Regions from separate parts of the Paenibacillus sp. LS-5 genome, predicted to be linked through region 3. Evidence: riboswitches for the same ligand, from Rfam matches in the RefSeq annotation. Region 3 holds a riboswitch; each other region holds the start of a gene.

Region 1 (7,820 bases), on a different contig from region 3:
CCTGTTTTTATGAAAAAGGCCTCTTGCCTATGCGGCAAGGGGCGGATCAATCAGCATAAATTCAAGGCGGTGGACGGAGGGTAGTACGAATGTAGACAGCTACTCCGACAAAATCCGTTTCTGTCCCTCCAACGCGCGGATCGGGGCAATGTTCTGGGTGAATTCAAGGGTGCCCATGTAACGGCCCGCTTCGTCACGTACTGCGAAATAACGAATGTAGATAAATTTATCCTTTATGGCAATCCAGAAATCCTCGGCGTCTTTGCGGCCTGCCTTGAAATCCTCCAGCAGCTTCTCAACGACATGCACGCTTTGCGGCGGATGGCAGTTCTGCACCGTGCGGCCAATAACAGCCTTAGTGCGGGCGAAGATCCGTTCTTTGCCATGGGAGAAGTAACGAACAACATCATTTTCATCGATAAATGTCAGATCGACGGGCAGATGATTCAGCACGGTTTCCAGCTGATGCAGAGACAACAGGCCCGTCTCGAAGCGGATAAAGCCTTGAGGTGATAAGCCTTCTTTTCCATCTTCTGTGCTTTGCGCAACTGCCCCCTCCGGCTCTGCAGCACGCTCAGGAATCCACTCCCGCTCTGGAGCAGTCAGGCAGAAGCCAATTTCATCGCTTTCGCGGGCGATTTTGACCCATTCATCTTCAGTCAGTTTATCGAGCGCCATCGGCAGCAGAATATTTTCTTCCTTAAAGATCATTTCATTTACTTCCTGGATAATGTTCGTAAGCAGAGCTCCAACCTCTGCCGCTTCCCCGTTGTACGCACTGAGCGCTGCCTTGGCTTGTTTGATCATGCCGCGGATCCCATCATCCACTCCCCACATCACTTTGGTTGGGCCATAAATACCGTATTTCTCAAGGTAAGGGAACAGCAGATTTTCTTTGCGGCTGTAGTGCTTGTCGAGATCAAGCAGCAGGCTCAGATCCTCCAGCAGCTTGAAGATCATCTCTTCGCTGTCGTTTCTTTGGAATTTATCGGCATGCAGCTGCATACGGAAGTTCACCAGCCGCTCAATCTCACGGTTCTCCAGCTTGAAGGTGTGGACGGGATGTCCCGGCTGTTCCTCCGGCTTGGCAGAACGGTGAATCTCCTGGATCGATCCTTTGAAAATGGCCGTGTGCACAGAGCACAGGCGCTGTACCTCCGTTACAGGAATTCCTTCCTCCGTCATCAGGGAATGCTCCATCGCAGAAATTTCCTCTACCGTGACATCACCTACCGCTTCTGCAAAACGCGCCTTGACTTCCTCTACACTTTTACCGGCATGCAATTCCTTAATAATCTCCTTAAGCATGGCTTGGCGGCGTGTCTGCTCAGGAATATCCATTTCACGGTTGTTAATCAGTTCACTCATCGTTCTCTCTCCTTCTCCATTCAATCTGTTTATCTTAGCGCTCTATTCAATAATCTCGAAGCCACGGCTCTGAAAAGCCAGCCGGACGGTTTCGCGATCCATTTTCTTCATTGTGATTCCTTTCGACAAGGTCATGAACCGGCCCGCCGTCTGCAGCATGCCAGGCTTGGTGATATCGCGGAACCCCAGCTCAACCATAATGTCTATGGCTTCCGGATAACGGCTGACCAGCTCGAATATGGACTCATCCATGTTAAGGTGTTTGCTCATTGCACTCTCCTCCTGCAGCTTGGCTTTCTACCAATTGATAACCTTTCTCAACAACAGCTTAGCATAGGGCACAGGGCCGAAGAGTGATTGCAGTCACTAAATTTTAAAGTAGTTGTAGAAGGACAAAGATAATTCATAACGTGAAGCGGATAACCTCTTATCTTCAGAAAAAAAGCTGTCCCCTTACGCCTGGCAGCGCGGGAACAGCCTTAAGTGGTCCGGCTTGGGTTATAGCATTTTGCTTAGCCTGGACGAATTACGGATATCATGCGAAATACGCATACTGCAGAATTTGGGCCCGCACATGGAACAGAAGTGCGCTGTTTTGGCACCCTCGGCTGGAAGAGTCTCATCATGGTACTCCAGCGCCCGCTCCGGGTCCAGCGAAAGGTGGAACTGGTCACGCCAGCGGAACTCGAACCGCGCCTTCGACAGGGCATTGTCCCGATCCTGCGCACCTGGATGACCTTTGGCCAGATCTGCAGCATGTGCGGCGATTTTGTAGGTAACGACTCCTTCGCGTACATCATTTTTGTTAGGCAGTCCCAGGTGTTCCTTAGGCGTGACGTAGCACAGCATCGCTGTCCCGAACCAGCCGATCATCGCCGCACCAATCGCAGAAGTAATATGGTCATAACCTGGTGCAATATCCGTGGTTAAAGGACCCAGTGTATAAAAAGGGGCTTCCTGGCAGAGCTCCAGCTGCTTATCCATATTCTCCTTGATCTTGTGCATTGGCACATGTCCCGGACCTTCGACCATTACCTGAACATCGTGTTTCCAGGCGATGGCTGTCAACTCTCCAAGCGTCTCCAGTTCAGCGAACTGTGCCTCGTCATTGGCATCGTCAATGGAGCCCGGACGCAATCCGTCCCCCAGGGAGAAGGCCACATCATAAGTCTTCATAATCTCGCAAATCTCTTCAAAATGTGTATATAAAAAGTTCTCTTGTTGATGTGCAAGACACCAGGCCGCCATAATAGAGCCGCCACGTGAGACAATTCCGGTCATTCTTCCGGCAGTAAGCGGAATATAACGCTTCAGCACCCCGGCATGAATGGTGAAGTAATCCACACCCTGCTCCGCCTGTTCGATCAGCGTGTCCCGGTACAACTCCCAGGTCAGATCCTCGGCGATTCCTTTTACTTTCTCCAGTGCCTGATAAATGGGTACGGTTCCGATCGGTACCGGTGAATTGCGGATAATCCATTCGCGGGTGGCATGAATTTTCGCACCGGTAGATAGATCCATAATCGTATCCGCACCCCAGCGGGTAGCCCATCTCATCTTCTCCACTTCCTCTTCAATGGAAGAAGAGACGGCGGAATTCCCGATGTTCGCGTTGATCTTAACCAGGAAGTTACGGCCTATGATCATTGGTTCACTCTCGGGATGGTTGATATTGGCCGGGATAATCGCTCGGCCGGCAGCGACCTCATCCCTTACAAATTCAGGCCGTGTATTCTCCCGAATCGCGATATACTCCATTTCTGGTGTAATCATCCCCAGCCGTGCATAGTGGAGCTGGGTGACATTACAGCCCTTACGTGCTCTTAAGGGATTCCGCCGCAAGCCGGTGAACCCTTCCGTTGACGCTCCGTCTGCAGCCAAACCGTAATCTCCAGGTTGAACGGCTCTGCCGGCGTATTCATCTGAATCCCCACGTTCCGCAATCCAGCTTAAGCGGTGCGCCGGCAGGCCCTTACGTACATCGGTCTGTGCAGCAGCATCCGTGTAAATCCCACTAGTATCATAGACACGCAGCGGCTCATTATCCTCTTCCCCCGCAATCCCTTCGGTACGGCTGAGACGGATCTCACGCATCGGGACCTGAATATCCGGGCGCGAGCCCTCTACATACACCTTGCGGCTTGCGGGGAATCCCGAAAGATCAACTTGTTCCTTTTTTGATGAATCTGACATTCTTATCTCCTCCTCAACGCTCTGTGAGCCATTTTAGATAAGATCAGCACGCAGCAAAAAGCCGCTCCACCTGGAGCGGCTTTATTCACGAACAGCCAATAAGGCTGTGCTCAAAAAAGGTCCGGCTCCACTTTCCTACGCTGGTATGATCCAGATCAGGTTCAAGGGTCCGGGAATTCAATTTCCCCGTCTCAGCCCATTCAGGCTCCCCTAGTGGGTATCTATCTAATTAAATACAATCTACGCTAGCAGGTATTTATTGTCAACCAAAAATTCGCTTAGTCCGCTCCGTTACTTATCCAGCGTTTCACTCCAGTCATGCACCATAGTGCCTTCCAGATACTTCTCAGCATCCATAGCAGCCATACAGCCGGTTCCTGCAGCCGAAATCGCCTGCCGATAACGCGTATCCTGAACATCCCCACAAGCGAATACGCCTGGAATGTTAGTTTCTGTTGTTCCTGGATTCACCACGATATAGCCGTTGGCATCTGTAGTAATCTGACCGCCGAGGAATGCCGTATTCGGTGTGTGGCCGATAGCAACAAATACGCCATCTGCTTCCACTAGCTCCTCAAGACCTGTATCATTGTTGCGGACCGTCAGCCCCTTCACCCCGGTATCCCCAACGGTAACTTCAAGCGGCGTGCGGTTCAGTGCCCAGGCCACTTTGCTGTTCTCACGCGCCCGGTCCTGCATAATCTTCGAGGCGCGCAGCTCCGGACGGCGGTGGACCAGGGTTACGCTGGAAGCGAATCGAGTGAGAAAGCTGGCTTCCTCCATCGCGGAGTCGCCGCCGCCGACCACAACAATCTTTTTGCCGCGGAAGAAGAATCCATCGCAGGTTGCACAAGTACTAACCCCGCGTCCGACATTCTCCTGCTCTCCCGGTATGCCGAGGTACCTTGCGGAAGCACCGGTTGATATAATCACCGACTCTGCTTCCAGCACACCCAGTCCATCAACGGTTACTTTGAAGGGGCGCTGCGAGAAATCCACAGCATCCACCCAGCCGTTCTTAAATTGAGCCCCAAAGCGTTCAGCCTGCTTACGCATGTTATCCATCAGATCCGGACCTAAAATACCTTCTGGAAAACCTGGAAAGTTCTCTACCTCTGTCGTTGTAGTCAATTGTCCTCCTGGCTGCAATCCTTCAATAACAAGGGGGCTGAGGTTGGCACGTGCCAGATAAATCGCAGCAGTCAATCCTGCCGGACCTGTTCCGATTACAATTGTTTTGTACATTAGCAAGTCCTCCTTAGGGTCAGATATTTTCCGTAAATGGCGGCAAAACGTCTGCTGCCGCCCCATCCTGCGTTAACCCGCATGCTTGATCAATACGCCGGGCATACCGGCTTACCGTCGAGACGGAAACGCCGTAGTGCTGGGCAGCCTCACGGTAGGTAACCGGATGACCATGCAGCTTGGCGGTTAAATACTCCAGAGCTGCACACCAGCCCTCCGCATGCCGGAACAAAGGAACATCCGGGTAGAGGCGGGCTATGAACTGCTTCCAGAGGAGCTCGGCATCCTTCTTCTGCGCAGTATCAAATCTGCGGTCCTGCACAGCAGCCATATGGTCCAAGATCCGTTGCCAGTCCTCTTTCCACTCCGGCGGTCCTTTATGGCCTGACACAACAGGGTCCTGCACAGCCCTCTGGATTCCGCCTTCCTCCGGACTGCCGCCGATCAGACGCTGCAGACTGAGAAGCGCAGCCTCCTGAAGCGGTTCTTGCTCCGATACTGCCTTCAATACTTCAGACATTTCATCATCTTCAATCCAGTGGAGCGCTTCGGTCACCTGAAGCTTCGTATTGGCATCACCATAACGTAGCGCCCAGAAGAATGACGCACGCAGCAACGGATTATTCTGCAGTTCCTCAGTGAAGCTGTCCGTATTGTTCTTCCACTGCTTCAACTGTTCCTGAAAAGGCAGCTGATAATTATAGCTTACTTGAGACAGTTGCCGATCCTCTGCTTGTGCCAGCTGCATCTGGGACAGGAAAAATTTCGGAACTGCTGATTCCGGGTCCAGTCTGGCGGCCATTTGCCAGCAGCGTACAGCCTCATTATGGAGCCCGCTGTTGCTGGCCGCGGCCGCGCAATAATGGTATAAACCGGCATCACCGCCGACCTCTTCATCCTTCAGCAGACGGCGAAAATGTCCGTATGCTGTTTTGTGCTTGCCCAATATGCCCATCGTAGTTGCCATCTTGAATACATGCTCCTGATGAAAAGGCACAGTCGCTTCAAGCATACGCACCAAGCCTGCAAGTTGGTCCTGATCGCCGGCATATTGCAGAAAAATAGCCATATTGCAGAGTGCATGCAGGTTACCCGGGTCCTGCTTCAGCACTTCGCCAAGGCATTCCTTGGCTTTGGCGAAGCGGCCCATATAGAAATAGGCAAGAGCCAGATTGTTATGTGCCGCCAGGAAGTCCGGGATGTTCTGGACAATCTCTTCAAGCAGCTTGACCGCTTGCGGAAATTTCCCTTCCTCCAAAAGACTCCGGGCTCTGTCATGCTCCACCACACCTTCCCGGCTGCGGATCCGGACTAACGGAGCGGGACGGTTCAACTCATACTGCAGCAGTTCCATCAGCTCTTCGGACTCGGCCAGGAACTCACCACTTGCATCCTCCTGAAGATAGGTGACCAGACTGCGTTCCGCCTCTTCAAAGCTTTCCATATTCGCATAGTTATTAGCCATATAGAAGTGGCATTCTGTCATAGAGGGGTCAATTTCCTCCAGAACATGAGTCAAGATTTCATTAGACGCCTCGTACTTCCCCATCTCCGATAATATACCCGCCATATTACAATGATTCACCGGGTTTTCCGGCTCATATTCAACAGCTTTGCTAAAATTCTTCAATGCCTTATCATATTGAAAGCGGTCCAATGACCGTACGGCTCTTTCAAAGAAAAAATTGGCATCCAGAGTGACGGGAATTACGTTACCATTCACCGCATTATTCTCTGAAGTTCTATCAATCATGGAAGCAAGGCACCTCCCTTTGTAAGCTTCCTTATCCACACAAAAATAGGAGAGCGGCAGCAAACGCCTGCCCGGGCTCCCACCTCAGTGCCGTCGTTTCCATTTTTGGTCCCGACTGTCTTCACACAGTATAACACATGTGACAGGGGGATTCTCAAGATTGGAAGGAGCTCACCAGGAGGAAAAAGCTTCAAACAAAAAAACGCAGGAATTAAATCCCCGCGTCTCTGAACAGCTTATCAATTGAACCGCCTTCAATAATAATGCGTGTGGCTTCAGCCAGCATAGGTGCTACGGAAAGCACAGTGAACCGGCTGGAATGATCATCCGGCAACGCAATGGAATCGGTAACGACAATTTCTTCTATATTGGGATGAACCATACGGCTTAGAGCATCTCCTGAAAAGAGTCCATGGGTGGCACACACGATACTGTTCTTCGCCCCCCGCTCCTTCAGGCCTTCCACCACATTTACAATCGTGGTCCCCGTATCGATCAGATCTTCAATAATGATAGGCGTCCGTCCTTCTACATCCCCAATCACATGCGTAATCACGGATTCGTTGTGAGCCGGGCGCTTCTTGATCATGATAGCAAATGGTGAATCCAGACGGCTGGCCAGCTTCTCTGCCATGGAGGCACGTCCTGCATCTGGAGACACAACAACCAGGTCGGACAAGCCTTTAACCTTCAGATATCCGCTGATCAGATCAAGGGCCGTCAAGTGATCTACCGGAATGTTGAAAAACCCCTGAATAGCCGCCGCATGCAGGTCAATGGTGATTACGCGGGTTGCCCCTGCGGTTGTAAGCACATCCGCCACCATCTTGGCTGATATCGGCTCGCGCGGCGCAGACTTGCGCTCCTGTCTGGCGTAACCGTAGTAAGGTACAATAATATTAACCGTTCTTGCTGATGCCCGCTTAGCTGCATCGATCATGACAAGCAGCTCTACGAACAGCTCATTAATAGGATGAGCGAGGGATTGCACCAAAAATACGTCACAGTTCCGGATGCTCTCTTCATAATGCACATAAATTTCGCCGCTCTTGAAGCGGGTCAGCTTAATCTGGCCCAGCGGTGCGCCCAGACGCTCCGCAATATCAGCGGCCAGCTTCGGATTCGACGAACCGGAAAAAATACGTAATTGATGATGATGCATAGTACCCTCCTGGGGATCAAAATTTATAGTTCAAACGGAACCAATGTACGAACACGATTCTCAAACACAGCCAATTCGCGGAAACCTGTGCGCCACAGC
Region 2 (7,820 bases), on a different contig from region 3:
GCGGCTGTCAGGGTTATTTTTGTTGAAGTACCTGAAGACAAATTTCGTAAGGGAAAAGGTATGGGATGAACCCTGTATATTGTGGAACATACCTATCCCTGACTGTAGTTCAGCTGAAGCAGCACTTGAGGTGGCTAGGCATACATAAGAAGACTGCTCTCCTAATGGATAGCAGTCTTCTTATATTACGGATGATCCTCACAGCAGTTCCTTTGACGCAAACACATTGCTTTTTTCAAATTCCGCTTGAATCCCAGGTGGAAGCAGGCTCTGTAGCTCGTGACGGGTACACCATTTAGAGTCTGAGTGCTCTTCGGAGAGTACCACGGTATTCCCATCGGTGCGGCACCAGTAGGTGATGATGATGAGTTGCCTGCCAGGATCCGTCAGAAAGGATGTGGCATACAGAAGGTTCTCTACCCTGACCGTAAGTCCGGTTTCCTCCTCAATCTCCCGCTCCAGCGCAGCCTCCAGGCCCTCCCCGAATTCAATTTTGCCGCCGGGACATTCCCAGCTGCCTGCTCCTACCGAATCTGCGGCTGCCCGCTGTACGAGCAGGATTCTGCCTTGATGCAGAATGACTCCTTTGACCGCAACGATGATGCTTCGTGTATTTCTGGTCATCTAACATATGCGCCTCCTCGTCTTAAAGATGGGTCTTTCCGCGTCATGCCGGATTCATACTTCTCTAAAGTATATCGGCCCTTCACGCCAATAACGACTGTATTTTATGTTTGGACAGCCTGGAAGTGTGGTAAGTAACATAGCGTGAAGTGATTGTATAATTAGTGACGCATAAGCCATCTTAATACGATGTGGTTACTCTAACAAAAGGTACACAGCGAAAGGAGAATGGATCATGCCAGAAAATAAACAGTCTTCCAAAACTTTGCCTCCACAGGTGCAGGACCGGCAGCCCGGTATTGAGAGTGAGATGAATCCGCGCCCGGAATTTGAAACTTCCAGCTACAAGGCGGCAGGTAAACTGCTGGGCAAGGCGGCACTTATTACGGGGGGCGACAGCGGAATAGGACGGGCGGTTGCCGTTCATTTTGCCAAGGAAGGTGCGGATGTGGTCATTTCTTATCTGAATGAGCATTCCGATGCCGAAGAGACCAAACGCCAAGTGGAGCAGGAAGGCCGGAAGTGTATTCTGATTGCCGGTGATATCGGCGTAGAAGCATTCTGCCAGGATCTGATCAACAAGGCGGTTGAGGGACTGGGCAAGCTGGACATCCTGATCAACAATGCGGCCGAGCAGCATCCGCAGGACAAGATTGAGGATATTACTTCCGAGCAGTTGGAGCGGACGTTCCGTACGAATATTTTCTCCATGTTCTATTTGACCAAAGCAGCCATGCCGCACTTGAAAAAAGGCTCTACGATCATCAATACGACATCGATTACCGCCTATCGAGGCAGCCCGCAGCTGCTGGACTATTCGTCCACGAAAGGCGCGATTCTAAGCTTTACCCGCTCGCTGTCGATGAATCTGGCGGAAAAGGGCATTCGTGTAAATGCTGTAGCTCCGGGACCGATCTGGACACCGCTGATTCCATCTACTTTTGATGCTAAAAAGGTCAGTGAGTTCGGTGGCACTCAGCCTATGCAGCGTCCGGGGCAACCGGAAGAGCTGGCGCCGGCCTATGTCTATCTGGCTTCGGATGATTCATCCTATGTCAGCGGTCAGGTCATGCATGTCAACGGCGGGGAAATTGTCAACGGTTAGAAGCTACTAAGCGGCCAAGCGTGTGCTGGAAAATATAGTTGTAAGAGCAGGCCTATGCGGTCTGCTCTTTTTATTGTAACGGGTTAAATTAAGCTTTCCTGTAAAAGGGATAGCTTTTCTGAGGAATATTATGTTAATATGAACCACGTCAGCAACTGAATATTGCAATTGTCCCTAGGGGTGCCGTAAGGCTGAGACGAACGTGTGGTTCGGACCCTTTGAACCTGATCTGGTTAACACCAGCGTAGGAAAGCGGAGAATGAATGAACTGCAGCGGAGTTGTATCTCTTACACCCGTATTCCTGCGGAAATTTATGACTGCCTCCTATCCCGGGGGCGGTTTTTTTGCGTTACCGTTCAGTTGCCAAAAAGTGAAGCCGGAGGTGCAAAGTGGCTGAAATTCATTTGATATCGGATGGTAAGTTGGACCCCGGGCGGTTTGCCAGCCTTGCAGCAGCTGTATATCCGTACGTGGACTATATTCACCTGCGGGAAAAGCACCGCTCTGCTGTGGAACTGCTGGGTATGGCTGAGCAGCTTCTGCGTGCTGGAATCCCCGCATCCAGACTGGTCATCAATGACCGGCTGGATATTGCGCTGGCCGTCGGTGCAGGTGCTGTCCAGCTGGCCTGGCACAGCTTGCCACCCGCAGCGGCCCGCACGGCTGCCCCCGGCCTCCGGCTGGGGAGGTCGGTACACTCGGCGGCGGAAGCCGCGGAGGCGGGCAGGCAGGGGTCAGACTACTGCCTGTACGGGCATGTCTTCCCTACTGGCTGCAAGCCGGGTCAGCAGGGGCGCGGTTTGCCACTCCTGGAGGAGGTTGTGCGCAGCAGCAGCATTCCGCTGATTGCCATCGGCGGGATTGATAAGGGTAATGCTGATCAAGTAATCAGGCATGGTGCAGCTGGCATTGCGGTCATGTCCGGTATTTGTGGAGCGGAGGACCCTGTGGCCGCTGCCCATGCTTACCGTCTGGCGTTACAGGCGGTGTAGATCTGAGGTTTGGAGGCTTGTAGAGTCATGAACGTGACACGCGAAGGAGGTGAGAGGGCATGAATCTGATCATCAACGGCAAACCCGGAGAGGTTGCTGAAGACTGCCGGACCGTTGCCGATCTGTTAAGCCGGCCCGAATGGAGCTACCGGCTTGTGATCGTGGAACGGAACGGGGAGATTGTCAGCAAGGATCATTATGAGGAAGTGGTGTTATGTGACGGCGACCGGCTGGAGCTGGTGCATTTTGTAGGCGGCGGCTGAAGGCGTTACCGACTTTCTATTATCTAATTCTTAAGTTCAGAAGAATCCAGGAGGCGAGTTCATGTTAGATCCTTTAGTGATTGGTGGCATTAAGTTATCGAGCCGACTGTTCATCGGCACCGGCAAATACAGCCGCAATACGCTGATTCCCGAGGTGGTGTCATCTTCGGGCTCACAGGTGATCACGGTTGCCCTGCGCCGTGTAGACCCGGAGAGCCAGGACAATATTATCAGCCATATTCCTTCCCATATGACCCTGCTTCCAAATACTTCGGGTGCACGCACCGCTGAGGAAGCTGTGCGGATCGCCAGACTGGCCAGAGCTGCAGGCCTCGGCAATTGGGTCAAGATCGAGGTGATCAGTGATCAGAAATATTTGCTTCCGGATAACCTGGAGACCATCCGGGCTACGGAGATACTGGCTGCCGAAGGTTTCGTAGTGCTGCCCTATATGAGCCCTGACCTCTCCGCTGCGCTGCGGATGAAAGCGGCTGGAGCCGCTGCCATTATGCCGCTGGGTTCACCGATCGGTTCTAACCGGGGACTGCGCACCAAAGAGCTGCTGCGTATTCTCATCTCAGAGGTGGATCTTCCGGTGATCGTTGACGCCGGCATTGGCCGCCCGTCCGAAGCGGCTGAGGCGATGGAACTGGGTGCGTCCGCTGTGCTTCTCAACACGGCAATCGCCACCGCCCGTAATCCGCTGCTGATGGCAGAGGCCTTCCGTGAGGCGGTAGCTGCAGGCCGTAAAGCCTATTTGGCTGGACTCGGTCCGGTGGAAGAGACGGCTGTCGCGTCTTCACCTTTAACCGGATTTCTGAAATAACTCACAGGCCAAGCGAAATGGGGGAGTAACATGAGTTTTTATGAAGTGCTGACTCGTCTGGAACAATTGCCTTACGAGAGCTTATGGCAGGAGTACCGGGTAGAGGATGTGAAACGGGTACTTCGCAAAGATCGTCTGGATGAAAAAGACCTGCAGGCCCTGCTGTCTCCGGCTGCAGAAGCTTGTCTGGAGGAGATGGCTGAGCGAGCGCAGCAGTTGACCCGTGCGCATTTTGGACATGTGATGCAGATGTTCACACCGATGTATCTGGCTGATTTCTGTGTGAACCACTGTACGTATTGCAGCTTCAGCTCGATTTATGATTTTCCAAGAAAAAGATTGACTCCTGATGAGGTTAGACAAGAGGCAAAAGCGATCTCCTCCACAGGTCTGCGTCATCTCCTGATTCTGACGGGAGAATCGCGCAGGGAAAGTTCGGCCACATATGTGAAGGAATGCGTGGAGATTCTTCTGGAATATTTCTCATCCGTCAGTATTGAGGTAAATCCGTTGTCTACCGAGGAATATCGGGAGCTTAGGGAAGCGGGAGTAGACGGGTTGACTCTGTATCAGGAGGTCTACCACCAGGAAACCTACCGCAAGCTGCATGTGAAAGGTCCAAAAAGAGTCTACCGCAATCGCCTGGATGCCCCCGAACGGGGGTGTCAGGCCGGTTTCCGCTCCGTCAACATTGGCGCTCTTCTGGGTATGTATGACTGGCGGCAGGAGGCTTTCATGACTGCAATGCACGCACGCTATCTGCAGGACAAGTATCCGGAATGCGAAATCGGCTTATCTGCCCCGCGCTTTCGTCCGTATTTGGGCGAATTCAACCCGGACAGTGACGTTACCGACCGTGCGCTGGTTCAGATAATTTTGGCGTACCGGCTGTTTCTGCCTCGATCCGGCATCACCTTGTCCACCCGGGAGCCAGCTTCCCTGCGGGATCATCTGATCCACCTGGGGATTACCAAAATGTCGGCAGGTGTCTCCACTGAAGTTGGAGGACACACCCAGGATGGCGGAACCCCGCAATTCGAAATCTCGGATGAACGGACTGTGCAAGAGATAACAGACATGCTTCTGGAGAGCGGTCTGCAGCCTGTCTTCAAAGATTGGGACCTGCTGAAGGTGCCGGTGTAACGGACCCATTACGAGTCCGTAACAGCCCGGGTATTGCTGTTAGAGTTAGGACCCTGTAACCCTGATACCCAGCGCACTCGTTCTTCATTTGTTGTCCGTATCATCCGTAGGCTGCCCGCTATCGGTTCCGGCTGACAATTCATCCAGAGACATCTCGAAGCCGGGAGCCATATGGATCAGAAAATATTCCATCTCCGGCATTTCGAGACCGCGCAGCTTGGCCGCCGTCTGTTCTTTGGCGGCTGCGAATTCACGATTGCCTGCAGAGACCTCCCAGACGCATTTCAGATAAGCGTCGAGATGGTCTGCGGCTTTGACATAGCGGAGCAAATGGGCATCCTCGGAGCCGGAGGGACTGTCTTGCGGCTGCAGAAGGGGGGCATAGACAGAGCTAAGCTCCGGCGGAATCATTCCCTTCAGCCGCTCGGCGGCTACCCGCTCCATGTCGCGAAAGCTGGACAGCAGCCGCGGATTGTTGTGCTTGACCGGCGTAGCGATATCGCCGGTGAAGACCTCAGTAGCGTCGTGAAACAGCGCCATTGCAGCTGCGCGGTCGGCATTCAGCGAGCGGGCGAAGCGGGCGTTGCCGATGGAGCACAGCATATGCGCCAGCAGGGCAACCTGGAATGAGTGCTGCGCGACGTTCTCAGGTGCCGTGCTTCGCATGAGGCTCCAGCGCTGAATATACTGAAGCCGGTACAGATAGGCTGAAAAATGGTAATTCAATTTTTACGTAACCCCTTTCATGCGTGGTTTAATATGTTATGATAAAACTAATTGTAACAGAGTTTGGACAACCGCGAACGCATGGAGAGGAGCTGGACTGAAGATGCAGCATTTTGAAGACAGCGTATATAATCTGATCGTAGAAACCTCAACAAATCTGCCGGGTGATGTGCGCCGGGCAGTAGCTAAGGGACGTGCTCTGGAGGACCGGGCAACCCGCTCCGGCCTCGCGCTCACCACCATTGCGCAGAATATTGGCATGGCGGAGCTCCAGGTATCTCCGATCTGTCAGGATACAGGGATGCCGACTTTTATCATTCATACTCCTGTGGGTGTGAATCAGATCGAGATGAAGAAGGACATCCATAACGCCATTATCCGGGCGACGAAGAATGGCAAGCTGCGCCCCAATTCCGTAGATTCGCTGACGGGTGAGAATAGCGGGGATAATCTGGGAGCAGGCACTCCGGTGATTCACTTTGAACAGTGGGAAGAAGAGGGCGTGGAAGTGCGGCTGATTCTGAAGGGCGGGGGCTGCGAGAATAAGAATATTCAGTACAGCCTGCCTGCGGAACTGGAGGGACTTGGCAAAGCCGGCCGCGATCTCGACGGCATCCGTAAATGCATTCTGCATTCGGTATATCAGGCACAGGGACAGGGCTGTAGTGCCGGTTTCATCGGAGTCGGCATTGGCGGAGACCGTACCACCGGGTATGAGCTTGCCAAGAAACAGCTGTTCCGCAAGGTAGAGGATGTGAATCCCAATCAGGATCTAGCCAAGCTTGAAGACTATATTATGGAGAATGCCAACAAACTGGGTATCGGCACGATGGGATTTGGCGGTGAAGTTACACTGCTGGGCTGCAAGATAGGTGTTATGAACCGGCTGCCGGCCAGTTTTTTCGTCTCCGTGGCTTATAACTGCTGGGCGTTCCGCCGTCAGGGGATTCTCGTGGATCCGGCTGCCGGAACGATTCAGGAATGGCTCTATGAGAGCGGCACAGGAATCTCTGTGGATACGGAAGATAGCACCGAACCGGCTTCTGTGCTTGAGGTGGCGGGCGCCGCTGCTGGCGGTACCGACTCTGGTGTTGTTCCAGAGGATGCGACGATTTCTGCAGCACCTGCGATGCTCCCGGCTGATGAACCAACAGCGGCAGGGGAGCCAGCGGCAGCCGCCGGGGAATCCCGCGAGGTGCGGCTTACAACGCCGGTCACGGAGGAAGATATCCGTAGTCTTCGGGTGGGTGATGTAGTCATTCTGTCAGGAGAGATGCACACCGGGCGTGATGCATTGCATAAGTACCTGATGGACCATGATGCACCGGTAGATCTGAACGGGGCAGTAATCTATCACTGCGGCCCCGTTATGCTGAAGGACGATGAAGGCTGGCACGTGAAGGCGGCAGGCCCGACTACCAGCATCCGTGAAGAACCGTATCAAGGCGAGATTATGCGGAAATTCGGAATCCGCGCCGTGATAGGCAAGGGCGGCATGGGTCCCAAGACACTCCAAGCGCTGCAGGAGCATGGTGGCGTCTATCTCAATGCCATCGGCGGCGCGGCACAGTATTACGCGGAGTGTATCAAGAAGGTGAACAGTGTAGATTTCATGGAATTCGGAATTCCTGAGGCCATGTGGCATTTGCAGGTGGAGGGCTTCGCCGCCATTGTGACGATGGACGCGCATGGCAACAGTCTGCATGCAGATGTGGAAAAGGATTCTGCAGCCAAGCTTGCTCAGTTCAGGGAACCTGTCTTTAAATAAGCGATGCCAATAAGATTAGATATCATTTTCCTCAAGCCTTCTTCCATTTCTAAGTGGGGGAGGCTTTTTTATATGCAAGAAGGTAGACTACACCCCTCCACTTTCTGCTGTTCTCGCTGTATCCCTCTGTTAAACAGTGTATATCGCCTGTGAAGCCTTAGCACGTACACTCAAGCACCCAATTTATTATTCTTGACAACGCATACATAGACATGGTAATTTTTATGAGGGAAACCGGTTTCCCCACTGCACCATCGTTTTGCAAGTAATGGAAGAGTGTTCACAAGCAGTACGGTTCGATATGCGCTCATATGAGAGGGAGATGAGGAATGAAACGCAAGCTATGGCTTATTCCGGCATTAATCACGTCTA
Region 3 (7,820 bases):
AAAATCCTTGGCCGTACGGATTGCCTCTGAGAACGGGAGCCCTTGCGCTAACCCGGACGTGAGAGCAGCTGAATAGGTACAGCCGGTTCCATGGGTATGTTGCGTTGCAATACGCGGACTTTCCAGATAAGTGAACTTCACTCCATCATAGATAAGGTCAGTCACCATGTGATTATCTTCATCATGACCGCCCTTAAGGACCACATATCGCGGTCCCATGGCATGAATAAGTATGGCTGCTGCTTCACGGTCAGTCATGCCGGATATCCTCATTCCGGTCAGGATTTCGGCTTCAGGGATATTCGGTGTTGCAGCCAAGGACAATGGCAGCAGATGGGTGATCAAAGCCTGCACGGCTTCTTGCTGAAGCAGGGGGGAACCGCCTTTGGCGACCATGACCGGATCAACGACCAGATGATCCCAGCCATAGTGCCGGACCTTGCCTGCTACCACACGGATAATTCCGCTGCTGAACAACATGCCGGTTTTGACGGCATCCGGTCTAAGATCGGTTCCGATGGAATCAAGCTGGGTAGCAACGGCATCCACTTCAAGAGGATATACACCTTGTACACCTAAGGTGTTCTGTGCAGTTACTGCGGTAAGGGCGGACATGCCGTATACCCCCAGCTCCTGAAAGGTTTTCAGATCGGCCTGAATACCAGCTCCGCCTCCGGAGTCGGAACCGGCAATGGTTAATGCCTTGAATACTTTTTTTTCTGTAGACTCTGTCATTACGGGTTCTCCTTTGGTTAAGCAGTTATCGTTGTTCCAGTTGCTGTACACGGGAGCGCTCTGCGTATACTTCAGGTGTAACGAGAGCCAATTGATTCAGGAATTCGATCTGGAAGCTGCCAATTCCCTGCTGGCGCGTCCGGTCCGCTGCGATTTCGGCAGCAACTCCATAGAAGGACAAGGCTTCTACCGCTGCTTCCAGCCAGGCTCCGCCACTTGCTGCCAGGAATGCACCAACGACTGCACTGAGCAGGCAGCCGGTGCCGGTAACCTTGGTCAGAACAGGATGTCCGTTACTGACTACATAGGTGGTAACGCCATCCGTGATGACATCCTCTTTTCCGGTGATAATCACCACACATTTAAGCTTCAGCGCAGCTTTTACAGCAAGTGCTGCCACATCACCATCTCCGCTTCCGGCATCCACCCCTTTAATGCTCCAGCTCTCGCCTACAACATGGGCCACTTCAGCGACATTGCCGCGCAGTGCGGTAATCTGCATTTGGTTGACCAGCTTATGGGTAACACTGGTACGGTAAGCGGTAGCCCCGGCACCCACAGGGTCTAGCACGACCGGCACGTTATGCAGATTAGCCGCCTTACCGGCAAGCAGCATCGAATCAATGGCATAGTCATTAAGGGTGCCGATATTCAGCACCAAAGCTCCCGACATAGCGGCAATATCTGCGACTTCTTCATGTGCATCCGCCATAAAAGGGGAAGCCCCCAGTGCAAGCAGCCCGTTCGCGCTAAAGTTCGCGACCACAATATTCGTAATGTTGTGCACTAGCGGATTGCTGTCCCGCACCTTGGATAAAAAAGACATGATGATTCCTCCTAAAATATATTTGAGTGATCCTTCCTTAAATTCCCCATCACAAGTTAATAAAAGCTTCTCCGGTCTTCACCTTGCTATTTAGTAGACCGTTATCACTCAGCCAGTTCTGTACCTTTTCCCACGATGCAGGGTCCTGATAGCCAAACGGCTCATTCCCGGCGTCCATCAGGGGCAGCAACAGATTCAGGCTTTTGGACTCAATGCTTTTGTCGAGTGGAGCCGTAGCATCTTCGTGAGCCAGCAGAAGATCAAGCGCCTCTTGCGGATGGTCTGCCACGAATTGTTGTCCTTTACGTGCTGCATGGATGAACTTCTGAATGTAACCTTCCGAATTCTGCAGACCCAGGTCACTAGCAATCAGGACTAGCTCATAGTAATCGGGTACACCATAATCCGTTGGATCCAGTGAAGTAACCGGATGGCCTTCCTGTTCCAGAATCAGCTGCTCGTGGTTAATGAATCCGCCAATAATTCCATCTACACGTCCGGTAGAAAGGGCAGGAATCAGGTCAAAGCCAACATCAGTTATGTTTACTGCGCCAGGATCCCCGCCATCGCTTTGGATCATTGTTTTCAGCATTGCTTCATAGAGAGGGATAGAGGAGTACCCGGCAGTTTTGCCTGCAAGGTCTTTAGGACTCTTGATCCCGCTGTCCGCAGGAACCATCAGATGATTAAGCGGATGCCGGACGATCGCAGCAATAGACTTCACCGGAATCTGCTCGCCCCGTGCCATCAGCACCTGCGGCTGGTAGCTTAGGGCCAGGTCAACTTTGCCTGCGGCTACAAGCTTGAGAGCATCATTGCTGTCTGCGGGCATCTGAATATCCACAGTAAGACCTTCGTCGGCAAAATAGCCCTTCTGCTGGGCAGCGTACAGGAAGGAGTGGACAGCATTCGGATACCAGTCGAGCATAATCGTCAGCTTGTGGGGGGGCCCGCTATGATCTGCAGCTGCAGAACTGTCAGGTTCCTTAGTACTGCTATTTCCGCAGCCGGCTACCGCAACTCCCAGGCATAGAAGCAGCAATAATGGAAGCAAAGGAAGGGACCTTTTTCGAAAGGGTTGTTCAGTATGCATTAGTTTCATTGATGAATGCCTCTTTTCTGCACAATAATTTTTTCGAGCAGCACAATAAATAGAAATAGAACGATTCCGAGTGCGGATAAAAGAAATACAGCGGCGAACATTTCCGCGCTCTGCAGATTCCCCGCCATCCGCCGGCTGAAATACCCGAGCCCCCGGCTTCCGCCCAGCCATTCCCCGATCGTCGCACCAATGACGCAGTAGACCATAGAGAGCTTAAGTCCGGAGAACAAAGAGGGCAGTGCCGGCGGAATCTGGATCTTACGCAGAATCTGCCAGCGGGTGGCACCTAGTGTGAGTAGCAGTTCTTTGTACACAGCACCACTTTTGCGCAGACCATCAAAGGTACCTATAACTACCGGGAAGAAGGCGGTGAGGAATACTACCGCTACCTTGCTCCACATGGTATAGCCAAACCACATAATAAAAATGGGCGACAGTGCAATCAGTGGAACGGTCTGACTGATCACCAGCAAGGGGTATAGTGCTTTTTCAAGTGGAGTGAACATGTGCATACCCGTCCCCAGCAGCATCCCGCAGGTGGCCGACAGAACAAAACCAAGCAGAACCTCCTCCAGAGTAGCGGGTAGATGCTCACCGAAGAGCAGCAGTCTCTGCTCCACAAGCGCGGTCCATATGGCTGTTGGTGCCGGGAGAATGAAAGCCGGAATCAGCTTCATCCGGGCAGCGCTCTCCCAGCCGGTAAGTGTCACGAGGACTAATACGGCAAAAGGAACATAATCACTCACAAGGGTTCTGATACTAGCACGTCTCATGCAGCCTCCGCTCTAATTCCTCCCGCAAAGCAACAAATTGCGGTTCATAATTCATACGGTAGTGTCTGGGACGCGGCATTTCCACCCTGAATTCCTGTACACCGCCGCTAATTCCATTCATTAGATAGATCCGGTCACTGAGCAGCAGTGCCTCCTCCAGATCGTGGGTAATGAACAGAACGGTTTGTTGCAGACTGCCCCATAGTTCCAGGAGCCAGCGGTGTAACTCGCGTTTGGTAATGGCATCCAAGGCTCCAAAAGGCTCATCCAGCAGCAACAGCTCATTTCCGGCAGCAAGGGTGCGCAGCATAGCTATACGCTGACGCATCCCGCCGGACAGCTCCTGCGGGTAGAGCCGCTCTTTACCTTTAAGTCCAAACCGGTCCAGCATATCACGGATCTCCTTTATGGCTTCTGATTTGCTGCCTTTTCGCTTAAGCTCCCAGGGGAGCAGGCAGTTGTCCATCACGGTTCTCCAGGGCAGCAGCAGATCCTGCTGAGGCATATAAGCGACCTGGCCTAGTCTAGATGAAGGATCATTAGACGTCATACCGTGAATTTTCAATTCACCTTCCGTATGTTGAAGCAATCCGGCAATGATCTTGAACAGGGTGCTTTTCCCGCAGCCGCTGGCACCGACTATGGAAATGAATTCGCCCCGCCTGACATTCATTGAGAGTCCGCTGAATACCGTAGACTGCGGTGAAGCAGAGTAGGAATAGGACAGGTTACGGATAGATATCATCTTGGTATGTATAAGCCTCCTTTCTTGTACACGCATTTGCAGCCGGATTTGTAACGATCAAGAATGGGATGGAAACACAATAAAGACCCATCCGTCTCCAGAGGAGGCAAATGGGTCTGAAAGGTTCGGCAGTAGGCAAGGAGCAGTACCGCTGATCGTTTCTGTTCCACTTCCCTCCGCTGGTATGATCCAGATCAGGTTCCAAGGGTCCGAAGCTTAAAGCTTCGTCTCAGTCATAGACTCCCCTAGTGAAATAGCAGGTTAATATAATATTCGCAATTGCTAACTAAATAAGATGAACTTGAGAATGGATAACGATCATTGCGGAACGCCATGAATAACAAGACTTTCCGCAATGATGAGCCTAACATTCTCAAATTCACGTTCTATAATATAGCATATTCCAGAATGTTGTCAAAAGAAATAGTACTCAGCACCGCTGCAGCCCGGTTACGAAGAGGGTCAGAATTCCCTCGGAAATCTCTTTTTTGCCGGACCCGTGAAGCTTCTGTTGATAGAGGTAGAGATCAGGACTGAGGACTGCGATCAATGAAGTTGCAGCAAAATGGGGATCAATGGTTATCAGCTTGCCATCATCAGCGAGCCGCTGCAGCCGCTCGGCCATCACAGCATTCAGCCGCTGGAAAATCGGATGCTCAAACTGGGTAAGCTGTTTTTTGCCGGTAAACTCAGACTTGATCATCTGGAGCAGTTCGGCATGCTGGTCTATGAAATCCACGACCTGTTCGATACTCCTCCGCAGCCCCTCAATGGAGCTGTCTGATCCAGCCGGGACTTGAAGCTCGTGCTCCAGACTTGCAAGAAATTGTTCGGAACTGGTGGAGAGCAGGGCAGAGCAAATTTCACCTTTATCCGTAAATCTGCGGTAGAGCGACCCCTGACCCATTCCTGCCCGCTTGGCGATGCTGTACATGCTGACTGCTTCGAGACCATTATCTCTAAAAAGCTCTCGGGCGGCTTCAAGAATACGCTGTACATATGGATCCTGATAGTTCCGGGAGGATGATGGATTGGTTTGAGCTGTTGGATTTGAGGACGGGCTGCTGGCGGGTTCTCTCGGGTTCATAGCAGACTCCTTTCAGAAATTCAGCATAAATTTACAGAAAACGTGAGAACTACATTGACAGAGCGGACAATTGTCCGTAGACTAAAAAATGCGATACCGGACAGTTGTCCGTTTCAATATACATTATATAAATTATGCTGCGTTGCGGTCAATGAATTCCCCTTCGCAGTTCTATTCAGGAGGAGATAGAGAATGGATCAATCGCTGAAATCGGATGCCGATTTTCGTCTGTCAAGCATTCTGGTTCCACTGCTGGCTATCATTGCCGGTGTATTCATGGTGGTGCTCGACAGTACTGCTATGAATGTAGCTTTGTCCACGCTGGTTAAGGATTTCAATACAGATTTAAATACTTTGCAATGGATTGTGACCGGCTACATGCTGGCTCAGGCCTCAGTAATCCCGTTATCCGGGTGGTTGTCTGACCGATTCGGTTCTAAGACTGTTTTTCTGACTGCGGTTATTGTATTCACTATCGGTTCTATCCTCTGTGCAACACCTAGCCGTGCAGAGTGGCTAATAGCGTTCCGGGTCCTGCAAGGTCTGGGAGGAGGATGTGTGCTCCCGGTCGGCATGGCCTATGTCTATAAGCTGGCTCCCAAGAGTAAGGTAGGCGTAGTCATGGGAATTATGGGCATTCCTGTACTGTTCGCTCCGGCAATCGGTCCGGTCCTATCCGGCTGGCTGGTGGAATATCATTCCTGGCGCTGGATCTTTCTGATTAATATTCCTATCGGAATCATCTGTCTTCTCATCGGTTCACGTAAGCTGCCGCAATCGGAACGCAGCCAGGTTCCGGGTATGGATAAGCTTGGGATGATTCTTGGGCCGCTTGCATTTGCTTCTCTTTCTTACGGGGTAAGCCAGGGAGCGGATAGCTGGACATCGGACAAAACAATGATCGGCCTATTACTGGGTACGGCAGCGTTAATTGCTTTTGTCATTGCTGAGCTCCGTTCAGATACACCTCTGCTGGAGCTGCGTATTCTGCGCTCGCTTGATTTCAGCACAGGTATATTTGTACAGTGGATCGCACAGTTCGGTTTGTATGGTGCGTTGTTCCTGCTCCCGCAATTTCTGCAGCAGGCCCGCGGCTTCGGGGCATTCGATACCGGTCTTACCCTGCTGCCCCAGGCGATCGCTTCCGGCCTTATGATGCCCATTGCCGGGATTTTGTTCGACAAGATTGGAGTTCGCTGGCTGGTGGTCTGCGGACTTAGCCTTGTCTCGGGTGCTTTGTTCCAGTATTCTCATGTGGACCTCACCACGCAGAGCAGAGATTTGATTCTGCCGCTGATCATGTGCGGTGCAGGCATGGGTATGATGGTAATGCCTATGAATACACATCTGCTCAACAAGGCCCCGAGTCATCTGGTTAACCGGGTTACCTCTTTGACTAACTCCATGCAACAGGTAATCAACTCACTGGCTGTATCTACACTTGTAACGATCTTGACCTCAAGAGCGGCAGCACGGGGCGCCGAAATGCAAAAGGCTGCAGCTGCGGCCGGCAAGAGCGCGGCCCAAGCTTCACCCGATGCTTTGAAGTTGGCTACACAGACTGTTCTGGCCAAAGGGTTCGACGATACTTTTCACATTATGATCTTTGTTGCTCTCGGAGGTGCTGTATTGGGTTTGCTCCTACGGAGAGGGCGCAGAGGTGGGAAAGACGGTTCAAAGTCAAAAGTGCAGCCAGAAATGATGCATGGTTAAGTTCTGATAGTAAGTCAGGATTAGATCTGACAATCTCCGTTCAGCATTCAGGTGCTGCGGAGATTTTTTTGTTTCTGATTCTTCTGGGGAGATTAATAAGTTTTGGGCAAGCTATCCCTATATGAGTGCTTTCAGAAAGTGAATTGTAAGGTTGTAACGCTTACAACACAATTCCGATGTTTATTATCGGAAAAAGGTATTGACTCCACTGACTTGAGGGTGTTACTATTCAACTTGCCGGTGAACAGCCGGTACATACAGAGAATGATACGAGAGGGGTTAATCTATTTATGAAAAAACTTAGTCTGACTATCCTATTGCTGCTTACAGTGGTGCTGGTGGCTGCTTGCGGCAATAATAACAATAATACCGGAGGCAATAACACAGCAGCCGAGTCCTCGGCAGCACCCACTGAAGGAGCAGCTGCACCTGCGGAACAAAACAGCCTGGAGGTCATCAAAGCCAGCGGCAAGCTGCGCATTGGAACAGAGGGAACCTATGCGCCATTTACTTTCCATGATGCTTCCGGCAAGCTAACTGGCTTTGACGTAGAGATCGCTGAAGAAGTTGCCAAGCGGCTGGGAGTGAAAGCGGAATTCTTCGAAACCCAGTGGGACGGAATTTTTGCCGGGATGGACGCCAAGCGCTTTGACGTTATCTTCAATGAAGTTTCCATTACCGACGAGCGCAAGGTGAAGTACGATTTCTCGGACCCTTATATTGTCTCCAAAGCCGTGCTGATCGTTGGTGAGAAGAATGAAGACATCAAAGCCTTCGCGGATCTGAAAGGCAAAAAAGCCGGCCAGTCCCTGACCAGTAATCTGTCCGATATCGCTCGT
Region 4 (7,820 bases), on a different contig from region 3:
CTGGAGAGAAGGAGTGCTTCCTCGATATTATGGGTAATAAATAGGACGGAACGGCGGTTCTCCTCCCATAGCTCCAGCAGCCAGCGCTGCATCTGCTCGCGGGTGAGCGCATCCAGCGCGCTGAACGGCTCATCCAGCAGCATCAGCTCTTGCGGTGCGAGCAGCGCCCGCAGGAAGGCCGCCCGTTGCTGCATACCGCCTGATAGCATATGCGGGTAGGCACGTTCAAACCCGCCCAGACCGACCTTGCCAAGCCAGTGGCGGGCAACCGTCCGCGCTTCGGCCTTCGGTTGGCCTTTCAGTTCACCGGCGAGCAGGACGTTGTCCTCAATGGTCCGCCACGGGAATAACGCAGGCTGCTGGGGCATGTAGCTGATCTCACCGCGTTGACCGGTGACGTTCTTACCGCTCATGCTTACCGTTCCGGTACCCGGCAGCTCCAGGCCGCCGATGATATGAAACAGGGTGCTTTTACCACAGCCTGAAGGGCCGACAATGGAGACGAATTCCTGCGGCTCAACGGTTAGTGATACATTGTCGAGTACGCGGGTCTCCCGGCCTCGGTGGAAGTAGGACTTGGATACGCCTCTTACATCCAGCGCAGGAGGGAGGGCTGGAGCTTCGGACATGTGCCCGAAGGGAACCTGTTCCCGGGTGTTCAAGTTTGGATGCCCTGCTGTCAAATCATTCATCCCCTTTCCGGGAAGTGTAAGTATCATGAGGTCTTGCGCGGCTTCCAGCGTACCAGCCATTTCTCGAGAAGTGCGATCAGCGCAAACAGCACCAGACTAAGAAGAACAATAATTACGATGGCGACGAACATCCGGTCTGTGCGGTAGGAGGCCTTCTGCAGCAGCATGTAGTAGCCAATGCCCTTGTCTGCACCGATCCACTCGGCGACTACAGCGCCCATTACTGCGTAGGTCGCGGAGATTTTAAGACCAGAGAACAGGGCTGGCAGAGAACCGGGAAGCTCCAGCTTCGAGAAGATTTGCCACTTGCTGGCCCCGGCCATTTTCATATAGTTCATCATGATCCGGTCGCTTTGGGCCAGCCCGCCCATAGCGGCGACGGCAACCGGGAAGAAGCAGACGAGTGTGATAAGTACGATTTTGGGCAGTAGTCCGAACCCGAACCAGATAATCAGCAGCGGCCCCAGAGCGATGGAGGGCACGTTCTGGCTGAGAATCAACAGCGGGTACAGTGCTCTTCTTAGCCAGGGCACCAAATGCAGCAGCAGAGCGACAATGAGGCCAACGCCTGTGCCGATCGGGAAGCCGATCAAGGTCAGCCGCAGCGTAGCGGCCGTATGTGCCCAAATGCCCGAAGCATTTCCCCGGGATTCGCGCGCGATATCGCCGGGGCTTGGCAGCATCCAGGAAGGGACGTGAAGTACGGAAACCGCCAATTGCCATACGCCCAGAAAAAAGATGACCGCCACAAGGGGCGGCCAGATTTGGTTCCAGTACGATCTCACGGCCGGTACTTTTCCGTCAGCTTGTCCATGCTGATTCCGCTGGGGTTATGAGCAATCTTGATTTGCGAGATGACGCTGGGGCTGCCCGATGCGATCAGCGCTTCATGCATTTGGCGCACCACTTCAAGCAATTCGCTGAGTTCGCCCTCCATTGTCGTTTCCAGCGGATTCACCTGGTGCTTGACGCCCGATTGCTGAATGACCTCTATGGCCTTATCCACATAAGGAATGGAATCCTCGTTATTCGGAGTTTTCGGAATGACTTGAATGCTAAGCAGGGTGTTTGCCATCTCAATCAGATCCTTTCGGGTTTTGTATCGTGAACTTTGCAAGGTTAATATATATTACTTGCTCTCCGGCAGATAATCATTCGTGAACGCCGAAGCAGCATCCAGCGGCTTGTCCAGCAGCTTCAGGCCGTACATCCAGTCGGCGTATTTCTGCCAGACCTCGGCTTTCTGCTCTCCCCATCTGGAGGCATCGTCCGTATATTTCGGGCTAAGCCACTTCTGGCTGGCCAGGACGAGCTTAGGGTCCAGATCCGGCACAGCTTTGGAGAGGATGGCGGCAGCTTCTTCCGGCTTGTCGATCGCATATTGATAGCCTTTGGAGGTAGCAGCAAGGAAAGCCTTCACCAGCTCCGGATGCTCAGCAATTTCCTTCTCGCTGGTCGTCAGCACTGGGGTGTAATAATCCAGCTGAGGCGCGTAATCCTTCAAATACAGCATATCCAGCGGCTCACCGCGCAGTTCAGCTTCAATACCGGTCCAGGCATAGAATATCCAGGCAAAATCGATGTCACGTTTCACGGCGGTGAAGAAATCGGCTTCTCCGATATTGACCAGCTTCACCTTTTTGACATCGCCGCCTTCAGGGTCCATGATCGCCTTCATGGCAGCTTCCTCAGCCGGAGAACCCCAGCCGCCGTAAGTTTTACCTTCGAAATCCTTTGGTGTCTTGATATTGCGGTCCTTCGGAGCGGCAAACCCCGAGGTGTTATGCTGGATGATAGCGGCAATCGAGACGAGCGGCACATCCTGCAGGCGGGCCAAGGTGAGCGCCTCCTGGGCACTGATGCCAAAAGCAGCTTCGCCCGAGGTAATCATCGTGTCGGCTCCCGCTGCACCCGGCTGTACAATTTCTACATCCAGGCCTTCCTCCTTGTAATAACCCAGCTCCTTGGCAGCATAGAGGCCGGTATGGTTAGTATTCGGCGTCCAGTCCAGGGCCACCTTGATCTTGGTCAGTTCCTTTGGCGCGTCCGTTTCTACAGCGGTTGCGGTTGCTTCCGGTGCGGCGTTGCTGTCTCCAGAGGGTGCAGTGCTATTTCCGCCGGAGTTGGTTGTATTGCTGCCGCACCCGGCCATGATGATAACCAACATGCAGCTGATGCAGAGCATTAGTGCTTTTTTGACTCCCATTGCTATTCTTCTCTCCTTCCAGCTACCCAGTCTTCTTAATTCTGATGATGTCCATACCAAAAAAAGCGCCCCGAAGATCGGGACGCCAGCAATTGCGTTAGGTGGCCGCTTAGCCGAAGTGGCTGAATGCGGGTGATGATTCCTACGCTGGCATTATCCAGATCAGGTATAAGGGTCAGTATCTTTAACGGGATACACTCTCAGCCAGCCAATTCCAGCCCCCCTGGTACTATGAAGTTATGGGTGTTGCTGTGTTCTTACGCTGTATTATAGCGGTCCCCTTCGGGGTTGTCCAGTACCAGCCCCAGATTCTGGCGGACTGCCAAACCTCACCAGACAGTGGACTTTCCAAATTGTATATATTAAAATTGTTACTTTACAATTCTGTTTTAATAAAGGAGTGACTCTTATACTCACTGATCAGCAAAATGCCGGAGAACGGCTGAAGGTGCTAGCGGAACAGTTGGCGGAGGAGGTCACTATACGTCAGTATGAGCGGCAGCCCGAGCTGCAGCACAGGTTCGGCCCTTCCGGAATGGCAAGAACCAAGCAGGATTCACTCTATCATTTACGGTATCTGGCGCAAAGTGTGGCGCTGGACAGTCCGCTTTTATTCATTAATTATATTATCTGGCTTAAGGTGCTGCTCGCACAGTACAAAATTACGGCTGAGGATCTGCAGATCAATCTGGGACTGATGAAGGAAGCTGTAGCTTCACAGGTAGAGACGCCGGAAAAAGAGCTGATTCTCAGCTATCTTGATATAGGAATCCACCATGCGCTCGAAGAGCAGAACCTGCCGCCCTTTCTTCAACCGGAGAAACCCTATTTCCGGGAGGCCGAAAGGTACCTGAAGCTGCTGCTGGACGGCGAACGCCGTAAGGCTTCAGAATTTGTGCTGGGGCTCCATGATGAGGGCGTGCCTATCCGTGATCTTTATCTGCATATTTTTCAGAGCAGCCAGTATGAGATTGGCCGTCTATGGCAGCTGGGTCACATTACTGTCGCTCAGGAGCACTACTGTACAGCCTGTACCCAGAGTATTATTTCCCAGCTTTATCCGCGTTGGATTCAGGCGCAGGAAGGGAAGAAGACTCTGGTTGCAGTCGGAGTCGGCCAGGAGCTGCATGAGATCGGACTGCGGATGCTGGCGGATTTCTTCGAAATGGAGGGCTGGAACACCTTTTATCTGGGCTCCAACATGCCTGCAGAAGGTCTGATCCGGTATCTGAAGGAACAGCCTGCCGACCTGCTGGCCATCTCCATCACCATGACTTTTCATGTATCGGAGGTTCAGCGTCTGATAGCTTCCATCCGTACACATGCGGAACTGAATCCCATCAAGATTATGGTTGGCGGAATGCCCTTTAATATAGACAGAGAGTTATGGCAAAAAGTCGGTGCTGACGGCTATGCCCCTGATGCCAAGGGGGCGCTGGAAATAGCGGGGCGTCTTATTCCTGATGCGTGACTCCGGGAGAATTGACATAGAAGGCGGGAGAAGGAAATGACCGACCATGAGCAAGAGATCCGGAAACTGAGAGAGACGATTGAGAAGCTCTCTAACCAGGTGATCCAGGGACAGCAAAGAGAAGAACAAGCCCTGGCTGAATTTTCTGCGATGAACAATGAATTAATTACGATGCACCGGTTGCTCACCAAGAATAGTGCCAGCCTTAAAGCCATGAAGGAAGAGGCGGAACGGGCCAACCGGGCAAAAAGCCTGTTTCTCGCTACAGTAAGCCACGAGATTCGTACGCCGATGAACGGAATTGTGGGGATGACTGAGCTTCTGGAGGCTGAGAACCCGACGGATGAGCAGCGGATTCATCTGGAGGTCATCCGGGAATCGGCACAATACCTGCTCCAGATGATCAATAATCTGCTGGATATCTCCAAGATTGAAGCCAGCAAAATGGAGCTGCAAAAGGCTCCGCTGAGCATACGCAATCTGCTTGAACATGCGGCAAGTCTCCTCTCTCCTGCCGCAGTGAAGCGCGGAAACACTCTGAAATGGCAGGTTGCAGGCAGTGTTGAGAGTACACTGAATGGAGACTCGTCCAAGATTCTTCAGGTGCTCATTAATTTGCTGGGGAATAGCATTAAGTTCACACAAGACGGAGTGGTGGAGGTACGCGTAGGACTGGCTGAAGAGGATGGCAAGCATCAGACGCTGTGCTTCGAAGTCAGGGACGAGGGCATTGGCATCCCGCTGAAGGCTCAAGCCGGGCTGTTCCGGCCGTATTCGCAAGTCAGCCAAGAGTCAGAGATGGCAGTAGAGGGAACAGGGCTGGGGTTGTCGATCTGCAAGTCGATGGTGGAGCTGATGGGGGGTGCGATCACGGTGGATAGTGCACCTGGCCAAGGCTCAACCTTCCGGTTTGAGATAGCGCTGGGCAAGACCGCCCGGCTGCAGGACAACCTGAATGCCGCTGAGGCTCTCCTGCTCCTGCCGGAGGCCCGCTTCAGTACAATGCCGGTGCTGGTTGCTGAGGACAATGGACTGAACAGCACACTCCTGCTGCTGCAACTGAAAAAATTGGGCATTACCAATGTAGAACTGGCCAATAATGGAAATCAGGCTATAGAAGCTTGGCAGAAGAGAGACTTCGGGCTTATTCTCATGGACAGCAGGCTGCCGGGCATGAATGGCGGCGAGGCGGTCCGGAGAATCCGCCAGCTGGAATCCACAGGAACAAGGATGAGAATTCCCATTATTGGTGTGACCGGGGATGGATCAGAAGAGAGCCGGGAAGCGTTTTTTCATGCGGGGCTGGATGACTGGGCCGTGAAGCCGCTGAATCTGGATAAGCTGAAGCAGCTTCTGGACAGATGGTTCGGGCCCAAGCCCTATATTCCGGTATTGAATCGGGATACAGTGTCCGGCATCCGGGAAATGGACGGGGAGGAAGAGCCGCAGCTGTTTCGGACGCTTGTCGATATGTTCAAGGAAGATACCCCGCTGCGGCTGGCTGCCCTGCAGGCAGCGGCGGAGGCCGGTGACCTGCAGGAGATGGCTTCGGTAGCCCATAGCCTGAAATCCGGCAGCCTTGGACTGGGAGCGCAGTACTTCGCCCATGTATGCGCAGGCGTTGAGCAGCATGCCAGAAGAGGAGAATATGAACGGGCGGCACTGCTGCTTCCCAGGCTTGCGCCTGCGTATGCGGAAGCCTGCCGTGAACTGGAGAGCCTGCTGTAGATCAGCGGGCTCTTTTTCTTTTTCTGCGGCGGCTGCGGATTCCGTTCCATAGCTGCTTCAGACTCAGGCCGATACTGACAGCGATCCCTGTGAAGGTGACGAACAGCGCCAGATATTCAAATGGGGAATACTCCAGCATTTTGCTCCAGTCAATCTTGCCTTTAAGGTCCTCGATCACCTGATTCATGCCATAAATACCGCTCACGACGGTGAACACCGTCAGGATCATGAGCAGTGTGTCCCGCCGCTTGGCCTGGAATTTCTCCTGGTATTGAAACAGGTCATTCAAAGTCATTTTGACCTCTTCAAACAGGGCGTCGTTCCCGTAGACTTTGCGCAGCTGAAAAAAAATCTCCCGGCCCTGGGACTGCGAAATTAACTCCAGAAAATAAAATTTGGCAGAGAACTTGTTAATCATAAAAATCAGGTTCTCGATTTCATCCACATCGTGGTTAATGCGCAGCCGAGAGTGGATGTTGGCCAGCTTCAGCAGAACGATTTTATGAAATATGCTCAGCAGCAGCCCATAGTAATATTCTCCATACATCTGATTAATAAGCTGGGTGGTCAGCTCAGGTTCAGCCCGGCTCAGGCAGCAGAATGTCTGCTCATTCGTCAAATAGTAAGTGTCCGGTCCCCAGCGGTTGTAGCAGTGTTCCTCGCAGTAATCCCGGATGTATCCGGGATCGCTGGCACTGATGTACGGTGTGCCTTCCACGGTAAGGCCATCCAGCTGGGAAGCACGGTACTGCTGCTCCACACTGATCTCACCCTCCTGGCCCACCTGCCCGTCAAAACCGTAAAAGGCCTGAACCAGCATTCTTTCATCCACAAAAAACGGTAAAGTCTCAAAATAAGCCCCATTGATTTCTGAAGGGTCGAGAAAAGGCTCCAGTCCGCTCACTAAATTCCTGAACACAAAATCCTCTACCTCATCAAAGGAGCGGTCATGGCAATGAATGGAGGTTTGTTTATCCCTTAAGGATACATCCTCCAGCGTACGGAAGCGGTCGGCAAATTCGAGGGCAATGCTGAAGGGGAGATGCTCCTCCTCTATGCTGACTCTAATGGTTAGGAAGCCGAGTTCGAAAGGACAGACGAATACATCCGTAGAGAGCACCTGGAAATGAACTGACTGTCCGGGCATCTCCATCCTGCAGGGAAGCTGATTGGCCCGGGAAAAGCGGCGGAAGGAATCTTTGTCCTTCTCACGGGGGAACAGCACATGGGCCGCAAACGGGAGGTAGCTCCGCTCCATTTTTTCATGGGAAACACAGTAGCCTTCGCCATAATAAGCGTCTTCCAGGTCTTTGTTGTCCAGAAAAAAACGGGTAAATCCCTCACGGGTCAGATGTTCGATCACTTTCGTGTCTTCACCCTCCTTGAGGGAGAAGGGGAAGATGAACTGCAGCAGGGCGGTATGGAGTGTTGGTTCAGAAGCTAAAGGGGTAAGTTCAGGCATCAATAGTTCCCACCCTTGCACAAGATATTTACATGAATTATATTACCCTATTTTCCAGGCTGCCACGCTTAACAGGAACAGCACGGCGGCAAAAGCAGCCAGCAGTCCCGAAGTCTGGGCGATCTGCAGATGATCCATGGACCAGCCGGTCACAAGCGGCAGCACCGCTCCGCCGATCCCGCCGGCAGCGATCATAATGCTTGGAGTGGACTCTTCGGCTCCGGGTAGCAGCTTGCTGGAGAAGACAAGTGATATGGAAAA

What was found. A riboswitch is a leader RNA that binds a small molecule or an ion and turns the genes downstream of it on or off. The one in region 3 is predicted to bind thiamine pyrophosphate.
Region 1: another riboswitch for thiamine pyrophosphate. It lies ahead of thiC (phosphomethylpyrimidine synthase ThiC); the one in region 3 lies ahead of AC0MA3_RS00735 (ABC transporter ATP-binding protein).
Region 2: another riboswitch for thiamine pyrophosphate. It lies ahead of AC0MA3_RS25815 (thiamine phosphate synthase); the one in region 3 lies ahead of AC0MA3_RS00735 (ABC transporter ATP-binding protein).
Region 4: another riboswitch for thiamine pyrophosphate. It lies ahead of AC0MA3_RS23825 (ABC transporter substrate-binding protein); the one in region 3 lies ahead of AC0MA3_RS00735 (ABC transporter ATP-binding protein).

What each region holds. Positions count from the first base shown of each region.
Region 1 covers NZ_JBWAVA010000027.1:19,112-26,931, forward strand. The annotation lists gene AC0MA3_RS25125 (DUF438 domain-containing protein) at 100-1,368, opposite strand; gene AC0MA3_RS25130 (DUF1858 domain-containing protein) at 1,411-1,638, opposite strand; gene thiC (phosphomethylpyrimidine synthase ThiC) at 1,867-3,561, opposite strand; TPP riboswitch at 3,677-3,783, opposite strand; gene trxB (thioredoxin-disulfide reductase) at 3,853-4,806, opposite strand; gene AC0MA3_RS25145 (tetratricopeptide repeat protein) at 4,826-6,559, opposite strand; gene AC0MA3_RS25150 (ribose-phosphate diphosphokinase) at 6,771-7,721, opposite strand; gene hisJ (histidinol-phosphatase HisJ) at 7,745-7,820, opposite strand, start outside.
Region 2 covers NZ_JBWAVA010000030.1:15,310-23,129, forward strand. The annotation lists gene AC0MA3_RS25805 (NUDIX hydrolase) at 199-624, opposite strand; gene AC0MA3_RS25810 (SDR family oxidoreductase) at 860-1,729, shown strand; TPP riboswitch at 1,896-1,997, shown strand; gene AC0MA3_RS25815 (thiamine phosphate synthase) at 2,120-2,722, shown strand; gene thiS (sulfur carrier protein ThiS) at 2,782-2,985, shown strand; gene AC0MA3_RS25825 (thiazole synthase) at 3,047-3,811, shown strand; gene thiH (2-iminoacetate synthase ThiH) at 3,842-4,954, shown strand; gene yfbR (5'-deoxynucleotidase) at 5,039-5,680, opposite strand; gene AC0MA3_RS25840 (fumarate hydratase) at 5,784-7,448, shown strand; partial or broken gene AC0MA3_RS25845 (alpha-amylase family glycosyl hydrolase) at 7,778-7,820, shown strand, end outside.
Region 3 covers NZ_JBWAVA010000001.1:158,495-166,314, forward strand. The annotation lists gene thiD (bifunctional hydroxymethylpyrimidine kinase/phosphomethylpyrimidine kinase) at 1-735, opposite strand, end outside; gene thiM (hydroxyethylthiazole kinase) at 761-1,561, opposite strand; gene AC0MA3_RS00725 (ABC transporter substrate-binding protein) at 1,611-2,654, opposite strand; gene AC0MA3_RS00730 (ABC transporter permease) at 2,660-3,436, opposite strand; gene AC0MA3_RS00735 (ABC transporter ATP-binding protein) at 3,423-4,109, opposite strand; TPP riboswitch at 4,336-4,438, opposite strand; gene AC0MA3_RS00740 (TetR/AcrR family transcriptional regulator) at 4,612-5,268, opposite strand; gene AC0MA3_RS00745 (DHA2 family efflux MFS transporter permease subunit) at 5,461-6,981, shown strand; gene AC0MA3_RS00750 (amino acid ABC transporter substrate-binding protein) at 7,272-7,820, shown strand, end outside.
Region 4 covers NZ_JBWAVA010000023.1:439-8,258, forward strand. The annotation lists gene AC0MA3_RS23810 (ABC transporter ATP-binding protein) at 1-629, opposite strand, end outside; gene AC0MA3_RS23815 (ABC transporter permease) at 716-1,477, opposite strand; gene AC0MA3_RS23820 (thiamine-binding protein) at 1,474-1,767, opposite strand; gene AC0MA3_RS23825 (ABC transporter substrate-binding protein) at 1,822-2,898, opposite strand; TPP riboswitch at 3,021-3,133, opposite strand; gene AC0MA3_RS23830 (cobalamin-dependent protein) at 3,347-4,369, shown strand; gene AC0MA3_RS23835 (ATP-binding protein) at 4,406-6,097, shown strand; gene AC0MA3_RS23840 (hypothetical protein) at 6,099-7,559, opposite strand; gene AC0MA3_RS23845 (MFS transporter) at 7,602-7,820, opposite strand, start outside.